DNA from 3 places in the Brevibacillus sp. FSL K6-0770 genome. Region 1 is predicted to be linked to each of the others. Evidence: predicted binding sites of a transcription regulator. Region 1 holds the regulator's gene; each other region holds the start of a gene.
The links. Region 1 encodes Rex, which represses fermentation and respiration genes when NADH is low (regulators of the CRP and FNR family bind a similar motif). Its sites were predicted from a motif close to TTGTGAAATATTTCACAA; they were not measured.
Positions count from the first base shown of each region.

Region 2: the regulator Rex is predicted to act here: its motif matches at 5,970-5,987, upstream of NST23_RS09195 (DUF1641 domain-containing protein).
Region 3: the regulator Rex is predicted to act here: its motif matches at 3,291-3,308, upstream of NST23_RS18415 (nitrate/nitrite transporter).

Region 1 covers NZ_JBBOBQ010000001.1:2,518,840-2,526,764, reverse strand. Annotated here, with positions in the region: gene NST23_RS12445 (hypothetical protein) at 1-451, opposite strand, end outside; gene NST23_RS12440 (amidohydrolase) at 829-2,133, opposite strand; gene NST23_RS12435 (redox-sensing transcriptional repressor Rex) at 2,149-2,772, opposite strand; gene NST23_RS12430 (ComEC/Rec2 family competence protein) at 2,788-3,684, opposite strand; gene dinG (ATP-dependent DNA helicase DinG) at 3,726-6,632, opposite strand; gene NST23_RS12420 (tetratricopeptide repeat protein) at 6,723-7,925, opposite strand, start outside.
Region 2 covers NZ_JBBOBQ010000001.1:1,890,931-1,898,855, forward strand. Annotated here, with positions in the region: gene NST23_RS09155 (GNAT family N-acetyltransferase) at 1-329, opposite strand, end outside; gene NST23_RS09160 (Rne/Rng family ribonuclease) at 460-1,950, shown strand; ribosomal protein L21 leader region at 2,003-2,081, shown strand; gene rplU (50S ribosomal protein L21) at 2,092-2,403, shown strand; gene NST23_RS09170 (ribosomal-processing cysteine protease Prp) at 2,419-2,769, shown strand; gene rpmA (50S ribosomal protein L27) at 2,777-3,070, shown strand; gene NST23_RS09180 (Spo0B C-terminal domain-containing protein) at 3,252-3,836, shown strand; gene obgE (GTPase ObgE) at 3,850-5,127, shown strand; gene NST23_RS09190 (PilZ domain-containing protein) at 5,136-5,801, shown strand; gene NST23_RS09195 (DUF1641 domain-containing protein) at 6,092-6,541, shown strand; gene NST23_RS09200 (NAD(P)/FAD-dependent oxidoreductase) at 6,581-7,759, shown strand; gene NST23_RS09205 (hypothetical protein) at 7,922-7,925, opposite strand, start outside.
Region 3 covers NZ_JBBOBQ010000001.1:3,905,766-3,913,690, forward strand. Annotated here, with positions in the region: gene NST23_RS18405 (hypothetical protein) at 1-635, opposite strand, end outside; gene NST23_RS18410 (Crp/Fnr family transcriptional regulator) at 837-1,541, shown strand; gene NST23_RS18415 (nitrate/nitrite transporter) at 1,640-3,169, opposite strand; gene NST23_RS18420 (hypothetical protein) at 3,415-3,669, shown strand; gene NST23_RS18425 (hemerythrin domain-containing protein) at 3,690-4,196, opposite strand; gene hcp (hydroxylamine reductase) at 4,355-5,647, opposite strand; gene NST23_RS18435 (HAD family hydrolase) at 5,822-6,616, opposite strand; gene NST23_RS18440 (Lrp/AsnC family transcriptional regulator) at 6,721-7,224, opposite strand; gene NST23_RS18445 (DMT family transporter) at 7,434-7,925, shown strand, end outside.

The sequences.
Region 1 (7,925 bases):
AAGTATCGGCGATCGTCTGCGGCTCGACCGATGACAGCACGCTTTGCAACAGGACAGCGTGTTCATACGGCGTAAACAGGGCGTAAGGGAGTGCTGCATGATCCTGAACTTGTCCGTCTATTGTTACGGTAACCGGCTGCTCCTGGTTACGGCTGATGGCCAGCTTGTACCCGCCGATTTCTCCGTCCAGGCTGAATGTCTCATGCCGATAGCGGCCATTCAGCGCTTGGTCCTGCATGTAAACGAGAAACGAGCGCTCCTCTGACCGAGTCAGCTGTTCCAAAAGTTGCGGCACGGCATACGCCTCTCGTTTGCCAATCAAGCCCTGTTCATTCCCGGCATCGGCAGCTGAACGGTTCCACAAACCAAAAGAGCCGAGCGCCATCCCGAGGCCAAACAGGCCGAGAAAGATCGGGATCAGCCACCACAGCTGTTTGGGCCGGACGTACATCTGGCGTTCCCCCTGTCCCATTTTTGTCATAGCCTATGCTATACGGGAAGGTTTTAGAACGGCACGGAAAACTTGCTAATCATAGCTCGGGGCCAAGCGGTCATACTACTTATACACCCGCAAGGAGGTGAGCGCGTGAAGTCGCCGCAACAAAACGCATCTCCTGACATACTTGGGTTTTTGCTACAAGAATACCGCGTCTCCTGGGCTGGACTGTCTTCTCCCTTGCGTCAACTGTCGCACACACCCACACTGCATTTTCGCCATCATCCCCTGACAGAGCTGTGGCGAAAATGAGCACGGCACGATGTAATACCCAAATTCCCCTACCTACACCTACACTCCCTTACTCCTGTCCCACACCAGACAGGAGCCTTTTACCGTTTCAGCGCAGCGAATACGCGATTGGCTTCGTAGATGGCACGCTCTTCGTCGATGGTGAGCAGCTTGTGGTTGCGCATCAGGAACTTGCCCGCAACGATTGTGTCTTTGACATCACGGCCGTTTGCCGCATACACGACATGGGAAATCGGCTCATGCGCAGGATGGAAATGCGCCTGGTGGCTGTCGAGAACGATCAGGTCAGCCTTTTTGCCTACTTCAATGCTGCCGAGCGTATCAGCCTGGAACACACCGTCTGCCCCGTAGCGAGTAGCCATGCGCAGCGCCTCTTCAGCCGGAACGGCTACCGGGTCGTTGTTCACGCCTTTGTGCAAAATCGCTGCGAGTTTCAGTTCTTCAAACAGGTTGAGGTTGTTGTTGCTCGCCGAGCTGTCTGTTCCGAGCGAAACGCTCACGCCTTTTGCCAGCATTTTCGGTACAGGTGCTACCCCGCTTGCCAGCTTCAGGTTGCTGACGACGTTATGGGAAACTTTCACTTGATATTTTGCCAAAATGTCAATCTCTTCATCCGTCAAATGCACGGCGTGGGCAACCAGTGTAGGGCGGTTGAACATGCCCAGCTTTTCCAGGTGAGCGACTGGACGCAAACCGTAATCTTTCTCGTTTTGCCCCACTTCCCATGCCGTTTCAGACATGTGGATATGCAGCGGCAAAGACAGCTCGTCCGCTTTTTCAATAATTTGGCTGATAAACTCAGGCGAGCACGTATACGGTGCATGCGGTGCCATCATTACGGTGATACGGCCATCCGCCTGGTTGTGCCATTCTTTGGCAAAAGCGGTCGCATCGCGCAGCTTGGTCTGTCTTTCTTCCTCGGAGCACAGACCGATCATGCCGCGGCACAGGCGGGCACGCATGCCGGATGCATCGACTGCCTTGGCTACTTCGTCCATATGATCGTACATATCGACGAATGTCGTGGTTCCGGTACGGATCATTTCAATCAGGGACAGTTGGGTTCCCCATTTGACAGAATCAGCGGTAAATTGCGCTTCCAGCGGCCACATTTTCTCTTCCAGCCATTGTTGCAACGGCAAATCGTCCGCATAGCCACGCAAAAGCGACATGCCCGCGTGTCCGTGTGTATTGATCAAACCAGGCAGGATGAAGTCGCCTTTTTGGTCGATGACTTCATCGTAGCCTGCATCGGAAAGGTCTTCAGGGGTAGGGCCTACATATGTGATTTTGTCGCCTTCGAACGCGACAGCTCCATCGTGGATAACCTCGTTTTGTTCATTTACCGTAATCACTGTTGCGTGGATGAGGATGGTCTTTTTCATGACTACACTCCATTCTTACGTTAAGTAGTAGGCCAGGCTCTGCAAATTGGAAGTCACATCCGCATAGTGGATGCGCACATCCTTTTTCGCGCGAATTGTCGTAGGAGCAAAATTGAGGATTCCCTTGATACCCGCTTGAGTCAACTGATCACATACGGATTGCGCAGCCGGTGCGGGCACGGTGATAATCGCCAGCTTGATTTGTCTTTGCGCAATCGTGTCCGCCAGCTCATTCAATGGCTGAATCGGGATGCCCGCCACTTCTTTTCCCAGCTTGCCGGGATCATTGTCAAAAATGGCCGCAATCCGCATGTTATCTTTCAAATAAGCGTTGTAGTTGCTGATCGCATGGCCCAAATGGCCTGCTCCAACGAGCGCGACGCGTATCTCATCCGTCAGCTTCAAAATCTGGCGAATTTTTTCCACCAAGTAATTGACGTCATAGCCAATTCCTTTTTTCCCGAAATCGCCGAATGTTGCCAGGTCTTTTCGGATTTGGGCCGGATTCACATCCAAGTTTTTGCCCATTTGCTGGGAGGAAACAGTAGTTACCTCGTTTTGCTGCAAATAGCTGAGGTAACGCAGATAAATCGGCAGGCGGCGGACGACCGCTTCCGAAATCTTTTCGTGTTTAGCCACGCTCGGTCTTCCCCCCTATTTCTTTTGCTTGAATACCCTGTAATCTTTCCCGTTGGACAAGATCGTGATCGATCCGTCCCGGCCCGTCATATACGTCTCCGCCCACGACTCGCCCAACCGCTCCAGCACCTCGGTCTTGCCCTCTTTTTGCATGTCGCGCTCTGTATTGCTCTGGATGATGGCGACCTGAGGATCAACCCGGGAGAGAAAAGGCTGCGAAGTTCCTTGATTGCTGCCCTGGTCTCCCACTTTCAGCACAGCCGACTTCAACTGCTCGGGATGGCGGGCGAGCAAGCGCTCCTCGGCCTGTTCGTTGATGCCGCTCACAAACAAAAACCGCAACTGATCATGCGTCAGCGCAAAAACGAGCGAATTGTTTTGCGGCGACAAAAACAGCGGCTCGCTGGGCAGCAGTACATCCATCGTGATGTCGGTGTCGAGAATCAGCTCCTGGTTCTCCTCGAGTTCTCTTTGCTTCGCGATCTTGTCGTACGGAACGAACTGGCGGATCGAAGGCGCAATCAGCTTGGGCACAATGACGGAATCAATGATGATTTGCTGGTGTAAAAAAGGGAATCCTCCTGCATGTTCAGGCTGATCGTTCGTCAAGACCAGATAGTCCAGGCGCGTCAACTTCGCAGCGGAAAGATGCGCGGCCAAAGCTGGCCAATCCTCCGCGCTGCCCGTATCAATCAGCATGGTTTTCCCGCTCGGCATCCGCACCAAGGTGCTTTCTCCATGAGGAAGCGCCCAGTAAGTGATGACAAGACCCGTAAACTCCGCTTCGTTCTCGGTTGCAAACGGGTCGTCCACCTTAACGGCTTCCTGCAAATGGGTATCGATGGAGCATGAACATAGCAATGCCACACATGCGACGAGAAGCAGCCAGGCCCACTTTTTTTTCCATAACATTTATTTTATCACCTAAATCCCTGCTAGACTATTGCTTCATTTTATGAATCTGGCAGGGATTGCATACGTAAGAACGGTTCAATTCGCTCGCGCAGCGTCGGCCAGGAGCCTGTCTCCACCTGAAACGGCGGGAGCGATTGCAAAAAGGAACGGCCGTAGCGGGATTCGACCACACGCGTATCGAACACGACCACAACGCCCCGGTCCAAATGGTGACGAATCAACCGTCCGACTCCTTGCTTGAACAAAATGACGGCTTGCGGCAGCGCCAGCGACATGAATGCGTTTTTTCCGTCTGCTTTCAAAGCTTCCGCGCGTCCCTGGTAAACCGGGTGGTTGGGCGGCGTGAACGGCAGCTTGATGATAACCAGACTGCTCAGCCACTCTCCTTGGATGTCCACGCCCTCCCAGAAGCTGCTCGTGCCAAGCAAAACGCTTCGTTCCATCGAACGAAACAGACTGACCAGCTTGCTGCGGTTGTTGCTGTCAATGCCGTGTCCAAACAGCGTGTACGGCTCCGGTTCCCCGGCCAGACGCTCTTTCATGGCTTGATACACCAGCCGCAACATCGAATGCGAGGTGAACAAAATCAGCGTCCTGCCTTTTGACGCCACAACCACGTCTACACAGCCTTGGATGATCGCTTCGAGATACGTCTGGTCGTTTTCTTTTCCCGGCGCCGGAAAATCGGAAGGAATCAATAGCAGCCCCTGCTCTTCGTAATGGAACGGCGATGGCAGCGACAGCGTGCGTACCCGCTCGGCAGGCAGCTTGTCGAGGCCAAAGCGGCTCATGACGTAAGAAAAGCTGTTTTTGACCGTCAGCGTAGCGGAAGTCATGATCAGGCTGCGCTTCTGGGAAAAAAGCGGCTCGGCAAGCGAATCCGCGACATCGAGCAACGCCGCAGACAAGTGCACCTGCTTGCGGGCCGTGCGCGACTCGACCTCCATCCAGTAGACGTAGTTCGGATCTTGCTCTTGCAAAAAGAAATGCAATAGCTCCATCACATTTTGCCATTCCTTCACCAGCCCGAACAAATCCGTCTGCAAGCTGCGGATGAGGAAGGGCGGCTTCTCCTCTTGGGGAACGGGAACCAGTTTCAGCATCTGTTCCAGTCTGGAAGCGAAGTCTGTCATGGCGTCGATCAGCTTTTTCGTCACCTTGCGAATTTTTTCTTGTTTTCCCGTGAAAGAAGCTACCCGATACCGCACCGTCTCCCTGCCTGCATCTGTCGTCTCCTCGGCGCGCTCGGAAGCCCATGCGTACAGAAACTGCGTCCATTGCTGAGCCTTGTCGCGCAAAGACGCAGACAGCTTCTTGCACTCCAGAAGAACCGTGTTCAGCTCTTCCTGGACAGACGGCTGCCAGCTTTGCATTTCCTCGGCAAAGCGTGCAATCGCTCCCCCCTCCTCGACAGAAGCGCGGTCAAGCAAAAACATCACCTGTGTCGTTGTCAGCTGCTTGCCCAAGTGCTGTGTCGCGGCATCTTCCAGATGGTGTGCCTCGTCGAGAATCGCGACCTCGTACGGCGGGAGAATCCGGTTCTCTGCCTGCAAGTCGCTGATGAAGAGAGCGTGGTTGACGATGAGCACATCTGCTTCTTTTGCCCGGTCTTTCGCCTGAAAATAATAGCAGCGGCTAAACCACGGACAGGCCCGGTTCAAGCAAGAGCTTGTATCGCTTTTCACCTGCTGCCAGAAAAGCTGTCCGCTCGGAGGCAGGCTCAGCTCCTCCACATCGCCCGTTTCGGTCTGCGTTAGCCACGTGAGAAGCTGACCTTTTGCCAGCCGCATCTCCTGGTTGCTGCCCTCTACCGGCTCCTCCAATGCCATCTCGAATTTGCGCAGGCACAAATAGTTGCCCCGGCCTTTCAACGTCGACGCCGTAAAAGCAAAAGGAAGTGTCTGCTGCAACGTGGCGATCTCTTTATGGAACAGCTGCTCTTGCAGTTGAATCGTGTTCGTGCTCACTACAAGCTGCTGTTGATTTTGATACGCCCAAATGATCCCGGGCAGCAAGTACGCCAGCGACTTCCCTGTGCCTGTCCCTGCCTCCACCAAAAGGTGCGTGCCCTCCTGCATGGCGTCGAAGACAGCGTGCATCATCGCTTCCTGTGCTTCCCGGCGCTGGTAGCCGCTCATGCTGGCATGCATCTGGCCTTTTTCGTTCAGCATTTCTTCCAGCTGCTCGCTGAACGCTTTTCCGTAGCTCCGTTCCGTCTGCGGGCGCTGGAAACTCGCCTTCAGCTTTTCCTCGCGCTTTTTCAAAGCCAGTTGGCGGTATATATCCCACAGCGGTGAAGCTTGCCGTGCTGGCTCGTCGCCCAGTTGTGGCAGCTCCGCCAGCTTTTCCATTTCCATTTGCCGCAAAAGTGTCGCGATGTCCGAACGAAACGACGATACGAGCATTTGCAGTCGTTGAATCGTCACGAGCGGCAACTGCTGCAAAATATCGAGCAAGTGCAAGAAGAGCTGGGCGGTTGCCAGCGCGTCACTGTCGGCCTGGTGAGGATTGTCATGCTCGATCGCAAGCTCCGACGCCAGTTCCCCAAGCCTGTAGCTGTTTTGCATCGGCAAAAGCAAGCGGGACAACTCGACTGTGTCGAGCACATATCCGTCAAACGCATAATAGCCCTGGCTCAGCAGGGCTTCTTGTAAAAATTGGAGATCAAAGCTTGCATTATGGGCAACAAAAGCTCGTCCATCCAATAAGCGCAAAAATGTCGGGAACACCTCTTCCAAAGTAGGCGCGTCAGCCACCATTTCATTGGTGATCCCTGTCAGTTGCGTAATAAAAGGGGGGATGTCCTGTCCGGGATGAATCAGGGTCGAGAAGCATTCTGTGATCTGCCCGTCGTCGATCGCCACAGCGCCGATCTGAATAATGCTGTCTCCCTGCCGCGGATGGCTCCCCGTCGTTTCAAAGTCTACTACCAGTAATCGATTCAAGCGTTGTCACCTCGTAACCTGGGCGGAACCTGTCATCCGCACTCATTCACATTCGGCAACAGTGGGAAATATTCCTGCTTCCGACTGCAATTACGGCTGCACAAGCTCGTTTTGCACAGCTTCTGCGCCGAGCTTGCTCGCGCACAGCTGCAAGTAAAGCGGGATTTCCCGAAACTGGTCTGCGTGAGGCAACGTTCGCTGGAAATACTGCTCAGCCAGCCGCCAGTTTTCCTCCACCATCGCCAGTCTCCCCAAGTGGAAGTACCCAAGAGAACGGATATACGGGTCCGCATCATCCAGAAACAGCTTGGCCAACCGCTTCGCTTCCAGCGTCTCTCCGACTTTTTCAAAAGCGGAGATCATTCCGGACTGCCCCAGGCGGTTTTCGCTGTTTTTTGCCAAAATGCCGCGAAACGCTGCGATGGCCCCCGGGATATTGCCATCAAACAGCTGCATCCAGCCGTAGCTGAACACAAAATCATCCTGCTCTGGCGCCAGACTGATCGCTTTTTTCACAAGCGTCAGCGCTCGTTTGCTCCCGGCGATCAGCCAGGTGTTCCATGCCAGCCCGTGCCACGTCCAGCCTTCCTTGGGCAACCGTTCCGTCAAAAAATGATAGCACACTTGTGCCCGGTGGTAATTGCCCACAGCTTCGTACAAATGAGCCATTTCCTGCAACGTCTCGTTATCGAGCTCGCGGTTGGGCAAAGTCAGGCTCGATGGGGCAACAAGCTCTGCCGTCTCGTCCATCTGCATCAGCAATTTGGCGGCGCGAAGCCATAACAGCTGCGCCTCCCAATCTTGCTCGTGCTTTTGCAAATAACATTCGATCTCATCGAGCGCTTCCTGGGCATCGCCGTCCATCAAGTAGCAGAGAGCGAGGTTGTACTTGGCTTCCTCCTGCTCAGGCTTTACTTCCAGCGAGGTTTTAAAAGCTTGCACGGCCTCCAGCCACTGCTTCTCCTCCGCTAATATGCAGCCGATGGCATTGCTGCTGATCGCCACGATCGCAGGCGAGCTTGCCGATTTTCCCAACAGCCGAAACTCGCGAAAAGCCATTTCCTTGTCGTCGCAAAACAACAGGCTGTAAGCGTAATACAGCCGACCGCTTTCCCAGTCCGGCGCTTCTTTCACCAGCTCGGCAAAACACTTTTTCGCGTCCTGAAACATGCGCAGATGGTAAAATCCTTCTCCGCGGCGAAATACAGGCTCGTAAGCGTGCATCGCTTGCGGCAGTTTGTCGGCTTTGGCTTCGAATTTCGGCTCGGATTTTGACTCGCTTGCCGTCCCTTT
Region 2 (7,925 bases), 630 kb from region 1:
ACATAGCGGATTACAGCCTGTACCAAGTCAGCGCCTATCCCGCGATTCCAGTAGGCCGGCTCGCCGATAAACTGATCCATGCCGTAGACGATCGTGTCTTTGGCGTAACCGTAGGCTTCCTTGGTCGCAGGATCGAGCGGATAAAACTGGAGGTAGCCGACAGGGACCGCTTCATGGCAGACGAGACAGCGCGTCACATTTTCAGCGTCTGTGGAATAAAAATGCTCCTGGACAAGTGCGGCGTCATGGGGGCGGTCACGGCCTTCGTAAAAAGCGAGAACCTGCTCGTCCGAGAGCCATTTGAGCAAATGGACGGCATCGTCGGGCACAAGCTGTCTGATGGATTACTCCGCTGCGATGACTTTTCTTTTACGGCAGGCTATGATAGATTACTTCCTGTATGTCCGGCAATCCTGCCTGGGTGCCGGAAAAAGGACGGAAGTGCGGAGAGTGAGCGTAATGAGACAATTGGCTATCAGCGGCAGAAGCGGCGTGCAGATCGCGTATTTGGCAGACGGACAGCTGATCGAATGGCGGACGCAGGAGACGGGCGGGCTTGTCAGCGCCGGGGAGATTTACTACGGGCGGATCGCGGACGTAAAACCGGGCATCCAGTCTGCCTTTGTCGACATCGGCTGTGGACAAAACGCGTATTTGTACGTAGATGATACGCTGAACAAAGGAACGGCGGGAAAAGGGAAGCCGAACATTTCCGAGCGGGTGCAAGTTGGTCAAGCGGTTATTTGCCAGGTGACAAAAGAAGCCTCTGAATGGAAGGCTCCGAAAATCTCGTTGAAAGTCAGTCTCCAGGGACGTTACCTCGTGTATCTGCCACAAGAAGCGGGGATATCTATATCGCGAAAAATCAGCCAGCCGGAAGAACGGGCACGACTGGAAGAAACCATCGCGCCGCTGCTCGTTGAAGGGGAAGGCGTCATTGTGCGGACGGAAGCGGCTGGCATGGACGGACAGCAGCTGGCAAACGAACTGGCCTATTTGCGCAAGCGCTGGGAAGGCGTCTGCCAGCAAGCGGAGGCGAAAAAGACGCCGGGTCGGGTCGGTCACGATCTCGATGGAATCGAAGCGATATTGCGCGAAGCTTTGGCGGAAGGGCTTGATGAGGTGATCGTGGAGGATGCTGCCACGTATCGGCAAATCAAAGACATGCTGACAGTCTTTTCTGCCGATGCGGAAAGTTTGCTGCGCAAGCATACAGGCAAAGAGCCACTGTTTGACGCGCTGCGCTTGGAGGCCAAGCTGGAACAGGCGTTCAGGCGTCAGGTGCCGCTGGCAAACGGCGGACATCTGGTGTTTGACAAGACAGAAGCCATGACCGTGATCGATGTCAATACCGGCTCTTTTACCGGAGCGGGCGGCCAGCAAAGGGAGCAGGCAGTCACGGCAACCAACGTGGAGGCGGCCAAAGAAATAGCCAGACAGCTCAGATTGCGCGACATTGGCGGGATCGTCGTCATCGATTTTATCGATATGAAAGAGTCTGCCAACAAAGAACGCGTGCTGTCGACGCTGAAAAGAGAGCTTGCCCGCGATGCGACACCTTCTACAGTCCATGGCATGACAGCGCTTGGACTGGTCGAATTGACGCGCAAGCGGGTGAGAGCGAGTCTCTCTGAGCGGCTGATGGAAACGTGCGCGGTGTGTGATGGGCGCGGGCGAATTTTGCGCGGGGATGAGAGCATCCGGCGGTTGCAAAACGAACTTGCAGGATTGGCCCGTTCGCAGCAAGTGGAGGCAGCTGTGGTGGAGCTTTCCGGCAGATTGTTCCAACTCGTTGAGCAGTTGGAGACGACAGGGGATGAAAAAAGCTGGCCGCTACGCGTCTTCAAGCGTGAGGAGCCGCGGCTCGCTCCGGACGAGTACCGGATTGCATATGCGGGAAATACGGCAGAAGCAAAGCGTCTGTACGAAAAACAATGGAAAATAACTTGACTGGGCAATTGCAGCTATGATAACCTAATGGTTGTCATGCAGCTATGCCCCGTGCATACTGTAACCGCACGAATCGGGTACATAAGTCGCCGCCAGACGGCGCACCTGTAGAGGCGAGTCTGAGTATAGGAGGTGCACACAGTGTACGCAATTATCGAAACCGGTGGAAAGCAATACAAAGTTGAAGAGGGTTCCGTTCTCTTCATCGAGAAATTGGCTGGCAACGAAGGAGAATCTGTTACTTTTGACAAAGTTCTCTTCGTAAGCAAAGACGGCAAAGTTACTGCAGGAGCTCCTACAGTAGCTGGTGCAACGGTAACTGGTAAAGTAGAAAAACACGGTAAAGCTGCAAAAATTATCGTGTACAAATACAAAGCCAAGAAAAACTACCGTCGCAAACAAGGTCACCGTCAACCGTTCACCAAAGTTGTGATCGAAAAGATCAACGCTTAATTTTGGTGACCTGATATGATTGAAGTGATCGTGAGCCGTGCGCAGCACGGTATCCATGAAATTTGTATTTCCGGACATGCCAATGCGGGTGCCTATGGGGCGGACATCGTTTGTTCTGCCGTGTCAGGCATCAGCTTTGGTATATTAAACAGCGTGCAGCCGTTGACAGGACTGACACCGCAAGTATCAGTCGCCCAAGAAGGCGGCGGCTTTCTAAAATGGACGCTGGCTTCGCAAGAAGCGGCGGACATACTAGAAAAGCAGCAGCTTTTGGCTGAGAGCATGGTGATCGCTCTGTTATCGGTAGAAGCGCAGTACGGGAAATACGTAAAAGTGAATGACCATAAATGGCAGGGAGGTGTCTGATATGAACATGCTGTTTAATTTGGACCTTCAGTTTTTCGCATCGAAAAAAGGGGTAGGTTCCACTAAAAACGGACGCGATTCCATTTCCAAACGTCTGGGCGTGAAACGTGGTGACGGTCAATTCGTTACTGCCGGAAACATCCTCGTTCGCCAACGCGGAACGAAGATCTACCCAGGTACGAACGTAATGAAAGGCGGAGACGACACTCTGTTTGCAACTGCAGATGGTGTTGTTCGTTTCAAGCGTCTGGGCCGCGATCGCAAACAAGTTGTGATCGAGCCAGTTGCTTCCGAAGCGTAAATATTTTTCCAAAAGAAAACCCAGCATCGGTGCTGGGTTTTCTTTTTGGTTTCGGGTAGGCGGATTTTGGGAATAAGACTTGTGTCAAAATAGTTGGGCGCAGCCAAGTTTTCTCATTGTCTGGCCCCCTTTTATGGTACAATAGTTAAGAAAGAAATTCTTATCGACTTGGGTGAATGTGATGGGGGACGAGCGGAGACTGCTTACGCATCAGACAGACCAGCTGTTGGCCGTACTGAACCGGCAGCGGCATGACTGGTTGAACCACGTTCAGGTTCTGCTCGTCTATTTGCATATGAACCGTACTGAGCAGGGAGAGGCGCATTTGAAGCGCATCGCGCAGATGGCGATGCAGGAATCGATGGTCGCCCGTTTGAACAACTCCCTGTTGTCCGTCTTCTTCTTGACATTCAATGCGCTGAACAAGGAAATGCTTTTGGAAGTAGACGTGTGCAATGACGTGGATCTCACGCGAATAGCATTAGGCGAGCAGCACTTGTTTCAGTTGGTGTCAGAGATATTATGCACAGTGAACGATCATGTAGACCAAAGCGGCTACGAACCAGCCAGTATGCAAGTAAGCTTGCAGGCGGATCAACGAGGCGTTCATTTTCGTTTTGACCTGGCCGGAGAGCTGAATGCATCCGGAATGGAAAAATTGGAAAAGCTGATACGGAATAGCGAGCAAAGTACGGTGGAGGTCACCGAGTGGATACATACGGAAGACGAATGGGTCCTGGATTTGCTGGTTCCATTCGCGCAATGAAAGAGGTGGCACCATGTTTGTCGATCAGGTAAAAGTTTATGTCAAAGGTGGAGACGGCGGTAACGGAGCCGTTTCTTTCCGCAGAGAGAAGTACGTGCCACTGGGCGGGCCAGCAGGTGGCGATGGTGGAAAAGGCGGAGATGTCATATTCGAGGTGGACGAAGGACTGCGCACGCTCGTAGACTTCCGCTACCAAAGACACTTCAAGGCGACACGCGGCGAGCACGGCCGCAACAAGTCGCAGCACGGAGCAGGCGCGGAGGATATGGTTGTTCGCGTACCGCCGGGAACGACTGTGATCGATGACGATACAAAAGAAGTCATCGCCGATCTGATCGAGCATGGTCAGCGTGCTGTGATCGCCAAAGGCGGACGCGGTGGACGGGGTAATATCCGTTTTGCCAATTCGTCGAATCCGGCGCCGCATATTTCCGAGAACGGCGAGCCTGGCCAAGAGCGCTACATCGTCATGGAGCTGAAGCTGATTGCCGACGTCGGTCTGGTTGGTTATCCGAGCGTAGGGAAGTCTACGCTGCTCTCCAGTGTGACCGCAGCGAAGCCAAAAATTGCTGCCTATCACTTTACTACATTGACTCCGAATCTCGGTGTCGTGGATTTGGGCGAACAGAGCTTCGTCATGGCTGACTTGCCAGGGCTGATTGAGGGAGCGCACGAAGGTGTAGGGCTTGGTCATCAATTCCTGCGCCACGTAGAGCGCACTCGTCTGATTGTCCATGTCATTGACATGGCGGGAGTGGATGGACGCGATCCGTACGAAGACTATTTGCAGATCAACCGCGAGCTGAAGCTGTACAACCTGAAGCTCGAAGATCGTCCGCAAATCGTTGCTGCCAACAAGATGGACGTGCCGGAAGCGGCCGAAAATTTGCAGCGCTTCAAAGAAAAAGTGCCAGGTGTTCAAGTTTTCGAAATCTCGGCAGCGACCCAGCAAGGTGTCAAGGAACTGATGTACGCAGTAGGCGAGACATTGTCCACAATTCCGGACAAGCCGACAGTCGAAGAAGTACAAGAAGTGGAAGAGCGCGTGATGTTCCGTGCGGAGAAAGAGCCGGAGCCGTTTGAAATCACTCGCGACAACGAAGTATTCGTGATCAGCGGGGAAAAAATCGAGAAGCTGGTGCGCATGACGAACCTCAACAGCTATGACGCAGCTCAGCGCTTCGCGAGACAGATGCGCAGCATGGGTGTGGACGAGGCATTGCGCAAACACGGTGCAAGAGACGGGGATACCGTTCGGATTGGCAAATTAGAGTTTGACTTTGTGGAGTGACAAATAGAATGATTGATATCCCATCCCTCACCCCTTTTATGGCGGACAAACGCCTCCAACGCGGTGCTTCATTGCCGATGATGATCTCTAGACAGGTCAAATCGCCCATTCAAGTAATGGTTGAGCATGTCAAAAGTAGTTATCTCGTCGTTTCTCTTGAGATGAAGGCCGATGCAAAGGCCGAGCTGCTCGGATCAACGGTGCGTGTTCGGTGGGAATCGGATGCGGCGATTAACACGATTGATCTGGAAGTGATTTCGGAAGAAACGATATGGCCTATCAAGCTGTTGGCGATGGTTCCGGTCAGCGTCGGCGTCGAGATTGCCACAGGCCGCAAGCAGGAACCCATTCCGCCCGGGATTGACATTCGCGTCCCGTACAAGGTGATGGGCGCAAGACCGATCGAGGAAAAAGGGGAGGCTGTGCTGCTGAAATTTTCCCCTACACGACTGATACTCGCAACAGAAGGTTATGTGGCCAAAGGGGAGTTTCTCCACCTTTCTTTCACGGTTCCTTCGACTGGGCAAGAAATCGTCATGATGGCAAAAATCGTGGAAAAGACCTTCGAAGACAAGCAGACAGTAATCGAGTTAATTTTTACGGATATCAATGAAAAACATCACCAAGTCATCAAAGATTACTATAAAAAGCTCTCAACTGCCGCTTCTTCCTAAGGAAGCGGTTTTTTTCCTTTGCTGTTCCCGCGAAGAAGGTATATAGTAGAGTACATAGAGTTCTAAATCGAGCCTGTTCACCTGATGGATTTGTTCTGTGCTTTTTCCTGAATATCACTTTGTGAAATCATGCACTTTTGATCATTCGACGTAGCTGTATCATTCGCTTTGTGAAAAATATTACAAGCACACGTGCTTTTCGGTATTTTGGGAGAATAGCGGCCGTAACTCGTATGAACAGGCATCGAGAATGAAGGCCTCTATTCCAAAGCAAAGGAGGACGTTTTTCCATGTCTCAAACAACCACGCAACAAGCTCAAGCAGAAGTAGCAAGCACAGCTACTCTGGCACCTGAGCAACAAATGGATGTACTCGATCAGTTGATGAAACCAGAAATTCAAGAATCCCTGAATGTATTGGTGGCAAACTTGCCAAAACTGGCCGAGATGACAACTATCCTCACCAAAACGTACGACCTGGTAAACACCGTAGCTAACGATCATGTACTCATCGACGACATCAAGGGCGGTATGGAAGAGTTCGTCAAACCGATTTCCGACAAGGCAAAAGGCATCGCGCAAGCGGCTATTGAAGCAAACGACCGCGCGCATACTGAGGAAACGACCGTTGGCTTGTTTGGCATGCTCAAAATGCTGAAAGATCCGCAAGTGCAAAAAACATTGCGTTTTGCACAAGCATTCCTCGAAGTTTTGGCTGAGCGCCAACAACAAAAACGCTAATTACGATAACCTACGAGAGACAAGGACGGAGGATTAGGCATGGCGAAGCATATTCTCATTCTGGGCGGCGGCTACGGCGGTTTGCTGTCCGCTTTGACTGCACGCAAATACATGACGGCGGAAGAGGCGACGATCACGGTTGTGAACCGTTTCCCTACGCACCAAATCATCACGGAGCTGCACCGTTTGGCAGTAGGCAACCTGTCTGAACAAAACGTGGCACTGCCATTGGAAAGACTGCTGCGTGGAAAAGACATCAACCTGGTGATCGACACTGTTGAAAAAATCGGTCTGGAATCGCAACGCGTCACTTTGACGAGCGGCGAGAGCATCAAATACGATGCACTCGTAGTTGCTCTGGGCAGCGAAACCGCATTCTTCGGTATCCCTGGCTTGCAAGAGTACAGCTTTACACTGAAATCCGTAGAGGAAGCGAACCGTCTGCGCGCGCACCTCGAAGAGCGCGTAGTGGAATACAGCAAGAGCAAAAACAAAGCCGATGCGACTTTTGTGGTCGGTGGCGGCGGCCTGACCGGAATCGAGCTGGTTGGCGAATTTGCTGACATGCTGCCTGATCTTTGCCGCAAGTACGGCGTAGATTTTGCAGACCTGTCCATCTATTGCGTAGAGGCAGGACCATCGATCCTCGCGGGTTTTGCTCCTGACCTGGTAGAGCGTGCAAAAACCAGCCTGGAAAAACGTGGCGTTCAGTTCCTGACTGGCGTTCCTGTAACCGAAATGAAAGAAACAACCGTTTGCCTGAAAGACGGCAACACCATCGAAACCAAAACAATGGTTTGGACTGGTGGCGTTCAAGGAAATCGCGTAGTGGCTGAGTGCGGCATCGAAGTAAACCGCGGCCGCGCAACTGTGACTGAGTTCCTGCAATCCACTTCTCACCCGGAAGTATTCCTCGCGGGAGACAGTGCAGTGGTTATGGGGCCAGAAGGCCGTCCATACCCGCCAACTGCTCAATTGGCATGGCAAATGGGTGAAGTGGTTGGCTACAACCTGTTCGCTCACTTCAACGGCTCCAAAATGGACACGTTCAAGCCAGTCTTCTCCGGTACTCTCGGAAGCTTGGGCCGCAAAGATGCCATCGGAACCATCGGTGCAAGCCAGCTGAAGCTGAAAGGCTTGCCAGCTACGCTGATGAAGGAAGCGAGCAACGTGCGCTACCTGACTCACATCAACGGCTTGTCTTCGCTCGCGTACTAAACCAAAAACAACCATACGAACAAGCGTCAAACCCCGGGATACACAAATCCCGGGGTTTTTTCTTTACAAAACAGCTCGCTCGCTTTTAGCAAGGGAAATGTGCCTGCTTGCGCCTGACCATACGCCTGTGGCCGTTTGCTGAAAAAGCTTGGCCGTTGACGGCTAT
Region 3 (7,925 bases), 1.4 Mb from region 1:
AAGCCGGTGATGCTGATGAACAGAAGCAGATAGAGCGGCAAGAAATCGTACAGAAAACTTTGCTCCGCACGGGCCTGCCAGTTTTTCAAGCGGCGGTACAGCGCCATGCACACTCCTGCGATCACCATGAACGCCGTAATGTTAAGCGCGTTGTAGAACAAAAAGGCAATCCAGCCATCCGCTTTGACTTGCAAAAGATCAATGCCCATCCCGACGACGGTGTAGGTGCCGTTATCCCCCATGGTGAAGTACATCCAGCCGAAGACGAGCGGAAATGTCACCAGTGCCGAGAGAATGCAGCCCCAGCCAAGCAGGATGTGCTGGGTCCAGCGATACCAGCCGCGATTCCAGATAAAGCGGTAGGTCGCCAGATGATCCACTGCCGTTTGCGGTGTGCTTTTGCGCAGCAACAGCCGCAACCCTTTTTTCAGGATAATGTTCGTTGGCGGTCGGTCAGCCCAAGCCGAGAACCGATAAAGAAACCCGCCGATGAACACGACTGTTCCCACCATGTAACCGTACAAGGCAAAATCCATGTGGGTAAAAAAACGAGAACCTAGGTACGAAGCCAAAAACAACACACAGACTGTATAGAAAGCCCTTCTGGCCACTTTGGACGCAAATGCCCGCTCCATGCGAACAACCTCCTCTGGTACAAAGCTTTGTCGATCGTTGGCTTTATTGTAACAAGGCCGCTGGCGCTCCAAAGTGACATACCTCACACCTGCATGCGATCGCCCAGAAGATGACACGCCTTTGTCAAAATCTCCGTGCTATAATGGGGCAGCAGGTTATGCGAGAGCAGAGCGGCAAGGAAAGCAGAGGTGCAACGATTCATGAAAAGTCTCACGTTTATTGAGCAGGTTTCTCCTGCTTTTGTTCATCAATTGGCACAAATCGGCACGAAGAAAAAAATGTCCCCTACAGAGTCCGTCCTGTTTATCGATGGGGAAGTTGCAGATAAGTTGTACTTGCTGGAATCAGGACAAATCAAGCTGACCAAAGCGACAGCCGACGGCAAGGAACTGACCTTGCAAGTATTTGGGCCAGGCGAGCTGGTCGGAATGGTCGGGCTTTTTGAGTCAGGCGTTACTTATACGTCTACAGCGACCATGCACGAGCCGGGCGAGGTCAACGTCATCCAGCGGAGCGCACTGGAGAAGCTGCTCTTGGAAAACGGTGAGTTTTGCGTCGACTTTTTGCGCTGGATGGCCATCATGAACCGGAGAATCCAATCCAAGTTCCGCGACTTGCTGTTGAACGGCAAAATCGGAGCCTTTTACTCCACGCTGATCCGCATGAGCAATACGTACGGAGAAGAACGAGAGGACGGCATTCTCATCAAGCTTTCTCTCACCAATCGCGATCTTGCCCAATTCATCGGCCTCACCCGCGAAAGCGTCAACCGGATGCTCGCCGATTTGAAAAAGCTGGATGTCATCGAGATCATGCCGCACGGATACCTGTTGATCAAAGATGTGGAGTATTTGAAAGAAGCAATCTGTTGTGACGATTGCCCGCCGGAAATTTGCCAAATGTAACAACGAACGCTGCACCTTTTGTCTCCTCCAAGCAGGAGAGCGGGTGCAGCGTTTTTTGTATAAAAAAGACAGCCACGCGAACATGGCTGCCTTTTTTTCTAGCTGGACGCAGGAACTGCCGGATTGCCTGGTTGAAGCTGCTGTGGTGTCAACTCGGTAAACATGCCTGCGTAATACTGGACGTCTCCCGCTTCATCCCGGATCGAGCTGATCGTCAGCCATTGGCGATAAACCTCGCCGCTCTTGCGCCTGTTCCAGATTTCGCCCTGCCAAAAGCCTGTGGCGGCAATCTGCTGCCACATCTGCTGGTAGAAGCCCGGTTCCTGCATCCCGGATTTTAACAGCTTCGGATTTTTGCCGACCACTTCGTGACGCTCGTAGCCCGTCACCGCAGAAAAAGCGGGATTTACATCGCGGATGATCCCTTTCGTATCGGTGATGACGATGGCTTCTCCCGTGTTGTCGACGATCGTTTTGGCCAACTGCATTTTTTCCTGATAGTACATCCAGAAGACGAGGATCAGACTGGCTAACGCTACCTCGGACAAGGCCATGAACCCGATAGCGTAGTGACCTGTAAGGCTAAATAATAGCGAGAGAATCAATGGCGGGAAAAATCCGCCAAGCCCGCCCATCGCGGAAACGATCCCGTTGACGATCCCGGCTTGCTTGGAAAAGTAGTACGGAACCATTTTGAAAATCGTCCCGTTCCCGATTCCCGCGCAGACAGCAATCGCCAGGCATCCGATCGAATACAGCTGCAACGACGGCGAGAACGACAGAACGACCCCGAACAAGCTCAGTCCGGCAAAGACCACCATTAACACCTTCAAAGCATTGAAGCGATCTCCGAGCCAGCCTCCCAGCGGCCGGGCGATGGTAGCCAGCGCAATGAATCCCGCTGTCCGCATGCCCGCGTCTATTTTATCCAACCCGAAGCTGCTGACGAGAAAGTTTGGCAAATAGACGGTAAAAGCGACGAACGAGCCAAACGTAATAAAGTAAAACAGGCTGAGAAACCACAGCTTTTCATTTCGGTAAACCCCTTTGATCTGCTCCATCACGGGAGTCTTAACCCGCGTTTCTTTACGGTCGCCCCAGACGAAGTTAAGGAGTGCAAACAGCACGAGCAACCCCAGATAAAGCTTCACAGTGCCCGACCAGCCAATCTGCTTCGCCACGATGGGCGCGAAAAACGTGGAGAGCGCGGTCCCGGCATTGCCTACTCCGTAAATGCCGTTGACGAAGCCGTGCTTTTCCTTCGGATAATATTTGGGCAAGGAAGTCACGCCTACCGAGAAGATCGCGCCGCCAATCCCCAGAAAAAACCCTCCGATCATCAAATCCGCCGCCGAACGTGCTTCACTTATGTAGTACACAGGCACGAGCAGCAGAAGAAAGCTGACGGTAAACAGCAGTCTCGCCCCGAAGCGATTCGTATAATAGCCAATCGGAATACGCAACAAGGAGCCCAGCAAGACAGGTATCGCCGTAATCCAGGCGATTTGTCCTGCTGACAATTGCAATTCCTCTTTCATAAACGGCATCAAAGAAGACAAGATGACCCAGACCATGAATCCAGCAACGAGGCTGAATGTTTGCAAGGGTAGCTGAATTTTGCGAACCATCTATCACCACTCCTTTTCTTTAGGAAAAAAACGGAGTCGGCCAGACGAGGATGTTTCTGTGTCAGGCCGAACTCCCAATGCTCATCCCCCTTTTTACCTTATCCTCATCCTCGACGCTTCGTTGTGAGGAAAATCACAATCGCGCTCATTCACAAAATCGTTTGGAACCGTGTGATCGTACGCACAGTCAATTCAGCTCGTCTTGACCTATGCTTGGGGCACGACTGAGTTCGAGGTGACATGAGATGATGACAATTGCCGATATACAAGATGTCTTTTTTCTATGCGGCTTTCCCTATTACAAGCAGCTGTCGATCCAGGGACAGCAGGCAGACTGTACGTTTTACAGCATCCATTCCGACTATCGGAAAAAGGTGGTTCTCCAGCTGACAAGCAAGGCGGAGCTTCAACACCAGATTGCCCTGGAAGTCATCAAGTTTTGGGCGCACGATCTGAAAGCGCTTGAAGAGCAATTCATCGAGCACAGCCTGGTTGACTAGAGGGCTTGCCTTCGCTGTGCTCACAAGCGCTCTGGGTGTTGCGGCGCGATTTTTTCCAGAAGCTCCTGCTTTTCCTCTTCATTCAGCAGCTGTTGGGCCATGGGAAACAGCACTTGCTCTTCTTTTTGAAAATGCTGGAGCAAAACCTCGACAGCGCTTTGCAAATAGTCAGGGAAGCCATCCTCCAAAAAGCGGTTCAGAAAGCGTTTCGCCTGTTCGTGCTCGTATTCCATCACGGCAATAGGCCCCGCCTCCCTCCCGACATACTTGGCCATCATCGTAAACAATACGTCCTCTTCCTTCGCGGAGTGAGGCTCAAGCTCGGCAATAAAGGCGTTTGCGTTCGTTTGCAGTTCCGTTAGCAATTCTTCTTTGCGAATCGCGTCGGCAGCCACAAACTGTGTGGCAAGTCGCTGAAGTTCCACCATTTTTTCCACGAGCGGACCGTGTTCTGTTTTCAGTTGGGTTAAAGCGGCACAAAGAGCGTTTTCTTCCGGAGTCATTCCCATGGAACATCCAAACGGCATCATGCTTCCCCTCCCTTTTCTTTTCACAAATCTACTGTAATGGAAAAGAGGGGGAGACGCTGTTAAGTACGTCACACCTTCCCCCTTGCGCCCCCTCCTTTTTTCGGCAAACAAAGAAAAATGACCGCCCCACAAGGGACAGCCATCTTTTCCTGCCATTAATGCACGCCGAGCATTTCTTTCATGTCTTCTTGGGCATCGCCAATCAATTTGATCCGGAACAAATCTTGAAGCACGGTGAGCACGCCTGGCTGGATAAACTCCGGCAGCTTGGGACCAATTCGGATATCTTGAATGCCCAGGCTGAACAATCCGAGCAAAATTGCGACGGCCTTTTGCTCAAACCAGGAGAGGACGATGCTCACAGGCAATTCATTGACCCCGCAGCCAAACGCTTCCGCCAGCGCTGTCGCGATCTTGACTGTAGAACCGGAATTGTTGCACTGCCCCAGATCGATGTAGCGCGGAATATTGGTGCCCGGAACGACGCCGTAATCCACATCGTTGAAGCGGAACTTGCCACAGGAAGTTGTCAGGATGACGGTTTCTGGCGGCAAGGAAGTAGCCAATTCCCGATAGTAGTCGCCGCCTTTGCCTGGTGCATCACATCCGGCGATGACGAAAAAGCGTTTGATCTGCCCCGCCTTGACGGCATCGATGATTTCCGGCGCGATTCCCAATACCGTCTCGTGATGAAATCCGGTCGTCAGCGTCTGCTCCGATTCGATATGGGCTTTTGGCAAGGCAAGCGCCCGTTCGATGAGTGGCGTAAAATCGTCGTGTTCAATTTTGGTCACGCCCTCAAGCCCCGTAATATCGTAGGAGAAGAAGCGGTCCGCATAAGTGCCTTTGATCGGCATCACACAGTTGGTCGTCGCCAGGATCGCCCCCGGAAACTCTTCAAACAATCTCCGTTGGTCAAACCACGCTTTGCCGATATTGCCTTTCAGATGCGGGTACTTCTTCAGTTCGGGATAACCGTGCGCTGGCAGCATCTCCGAGTGGGTGTATATATTGATGCCTTTGCCTGCGGTCTGCTCCAACAGTTCCCGCAACGCAAACAGATTGTGCCCGGTCACAACGATGCAGTGTCCCTCGATTTTGTTCTGGGAGACGGTAATCGGCTCTGGAATGCCAAAGCGATCTGTGTGCGCCTTGTCCAGCAATTCCATCACTTTGATGGCTGCGCCCCCGACTTTCATTGCCATTTGCAAGTGTTCCTCTAAGTTAAAGTTAACGTTTGTCAGCGTGAAATATAAAGCTTCCTGCGTGATCCCATCCACTTCCGGATCGATGTACCCCAATTGTCTCGCATGTGTCGCATAGGCGGCGATCCCTTTCAGGGCAAAAATGATCGTGTCCTGGATGCTCGCCAATTCCTCGTTTTTGCCACATACGCCGATTACCTTGCAGCCGCCCGTCGGTGTTTGCTCACATTGATAACAAAACATCTTTATTTCCTCCTCTGTGTTGGCTGATCTTCCTCTTGATCATACGGCGGCTGCGACTTGGGCGTGGTGATAAACATCACACTTTCGGACGCTTTGAAAAAATCAGCTTCTTCACGGCAAAAAACCCGCCAAATCGCTTGGCGGGCTTGTCTTTTCCACGTGAATGGAACCGTGTTACTCCACTGTATCGAGAATCGTCTGAATCTCGCGCAAGCTCACGATTTCGTGCACAGGGGTGATATCCCCCGCCAAAGTCGCGCCGTGCCGATTGATCCACATGTTGCGCATACCGACTGCATTCGAGCCTTGAATATCCGTCGTCAGCTTGTCGCCGATCATGACGCCCTCTTCCGCTGTAATGCCCAGCAGACTCATCGCATGTTCAAAAATTTCCGCCGCGGGCTTTCCTCGTCCGAAATCGCCGGAGATGACGATATGGTCGAAATAAGCGGCGAGGTTTGGCACGCCAGCCAGCTTTTCCTTTTGCAAGTCAGGCGAACCGTTTGTGAGCAGCAACAGCTTGTACTTCGCTTTCAACTGGTCCAGCACTTCGAACGTTTCTTCATAGACGATCGGGCGGCTTCTCCGCTCAGCGACGAACAGTTCTCCCAGCTTGTGTCCAAGCGCCTCGTCTTCTATGCCAAGCGCACGCAAGCCGCGCGTCCAGGCTTCCTTCCGATACGTCGGAACGAACGATTGCAGCTGGCGAAATTCCTGCTGCTTGCCTTCTGCAAATTGCGCCCACAGCCCTTCGAACGGGTTAATGCCAATCATTTTCGTAAAAGGAAATGCTTCAAACGCTTCGTACATCGCCCGTGCTTCCTGGCGCACGGCCGCTTCCAGACGTTCCCCGTCCAGCTCGTAATGCTTGGCAGCTTCCGCGCAAGTCGCCTGAAACGCCTCTTTTACACTGCGCTCATCCCACAGTAACGTATCGTCCAGATCAAATAAAACCGCTTTGATTGCCATTTCTCTCGGTCCCCTTCTCCTGCTCGTCATCTGTCTCTCCCTCTATGATTACGGAAATCGGCTGTTTTATCAACAGACTTCTGCGAAAAATCAGCCGAAGCTTCCTACAAGCTGTCAGGCTGTTCCTGCTCCTCCGCCGCAATCGGCAAGACGGTCGAAGATTTGATCTCTCGCAGCGACAGGTTCGTCTGCAACCGGGAAATGCCCAGTCGGTTGAGCTTGCGGATGAAGCTGTCCAACCCTTTGCGATCCTTGATGGCGACCTTGAGCAAGTAATCGTACTCCCCGGTTAAACAGTGGCATTCCAGCACCTCCGGCATGGAACGCAGGGCGCTCTCCAGCGTCTCCAGCTCCTTTTCCTGGTGAATGTTCGTGCTGATAAACACGAAGCACAAAAGGTCGAAGCCGAGCTTCTCCTGATCCAAAATCGCCACTTGCCGATTGATATAGCCTTCCGCTTCCAGACGCTTCACCCGGGTATGCGTCGCGGGAGGCGACAAACTCACTCTCCGCGCCAGTTCGGCATTGCTGATCGTCGCATCTTTTTGCAGCACATCCAGGATGTGAATGTCGACCTGATCCAGCACCCTGCTTACAAATGCTTCCATGCGGTTACCACCCTCTTTTCATTCTTCCAAAAACGCCAAAGATTCCTTGTCTGTAACGAATGAAATTTCCTGTACAGATACTTTACGTGAGTTTTATTTCGAATTTTCCTTATTATACAGAATCTTATTTTGAATGTTCAACAAAAATGTTATGTTCATTAACAAGCTGATTCCTAACGACACCGTTCATGAAAAAGGGGCTATTTGCTATGCCAAATCGTTATGTACTGTTGCTATTGCTCACCAGCCTGTTGTGGGGCGGAAACTTCGTCCTGGGAAAATCGCTCGTCGGGCACGCTTCCCCGCTTACGTTGACCAGCCTGCGCTGGCTGATTGCGATCGTGTGTCTGTTGCCAATGGTCTGGTGGAAAGAAAAAAAGCTTTTGCCGCCAAAAGCAGCCGTGCTGCCGCTCGTACTGATGGGCGTTACAGGTGTCGTCCTCTTCAATCTGTTTCAATTTCTTGCGCTGGAGAGGACAACTGCGACGAATGTCGGACTGATTTCGACGTTAAACATGATCTCGATTGCGCTGTTTTCTTTTCTCTTTCTGAAGGAACGAATCAACATGTTCCAAATCGGCTGCATGGTTTTCTTGCTCGCAGGCGTGCTGCTCGTCTTGTCCAAAGGCAATGCCGACTACTTGCTCTCCCTGCGGTTCAACTCGGGTGATTTGTGGATGCTGGCCGCTGTTGGCGTCTGG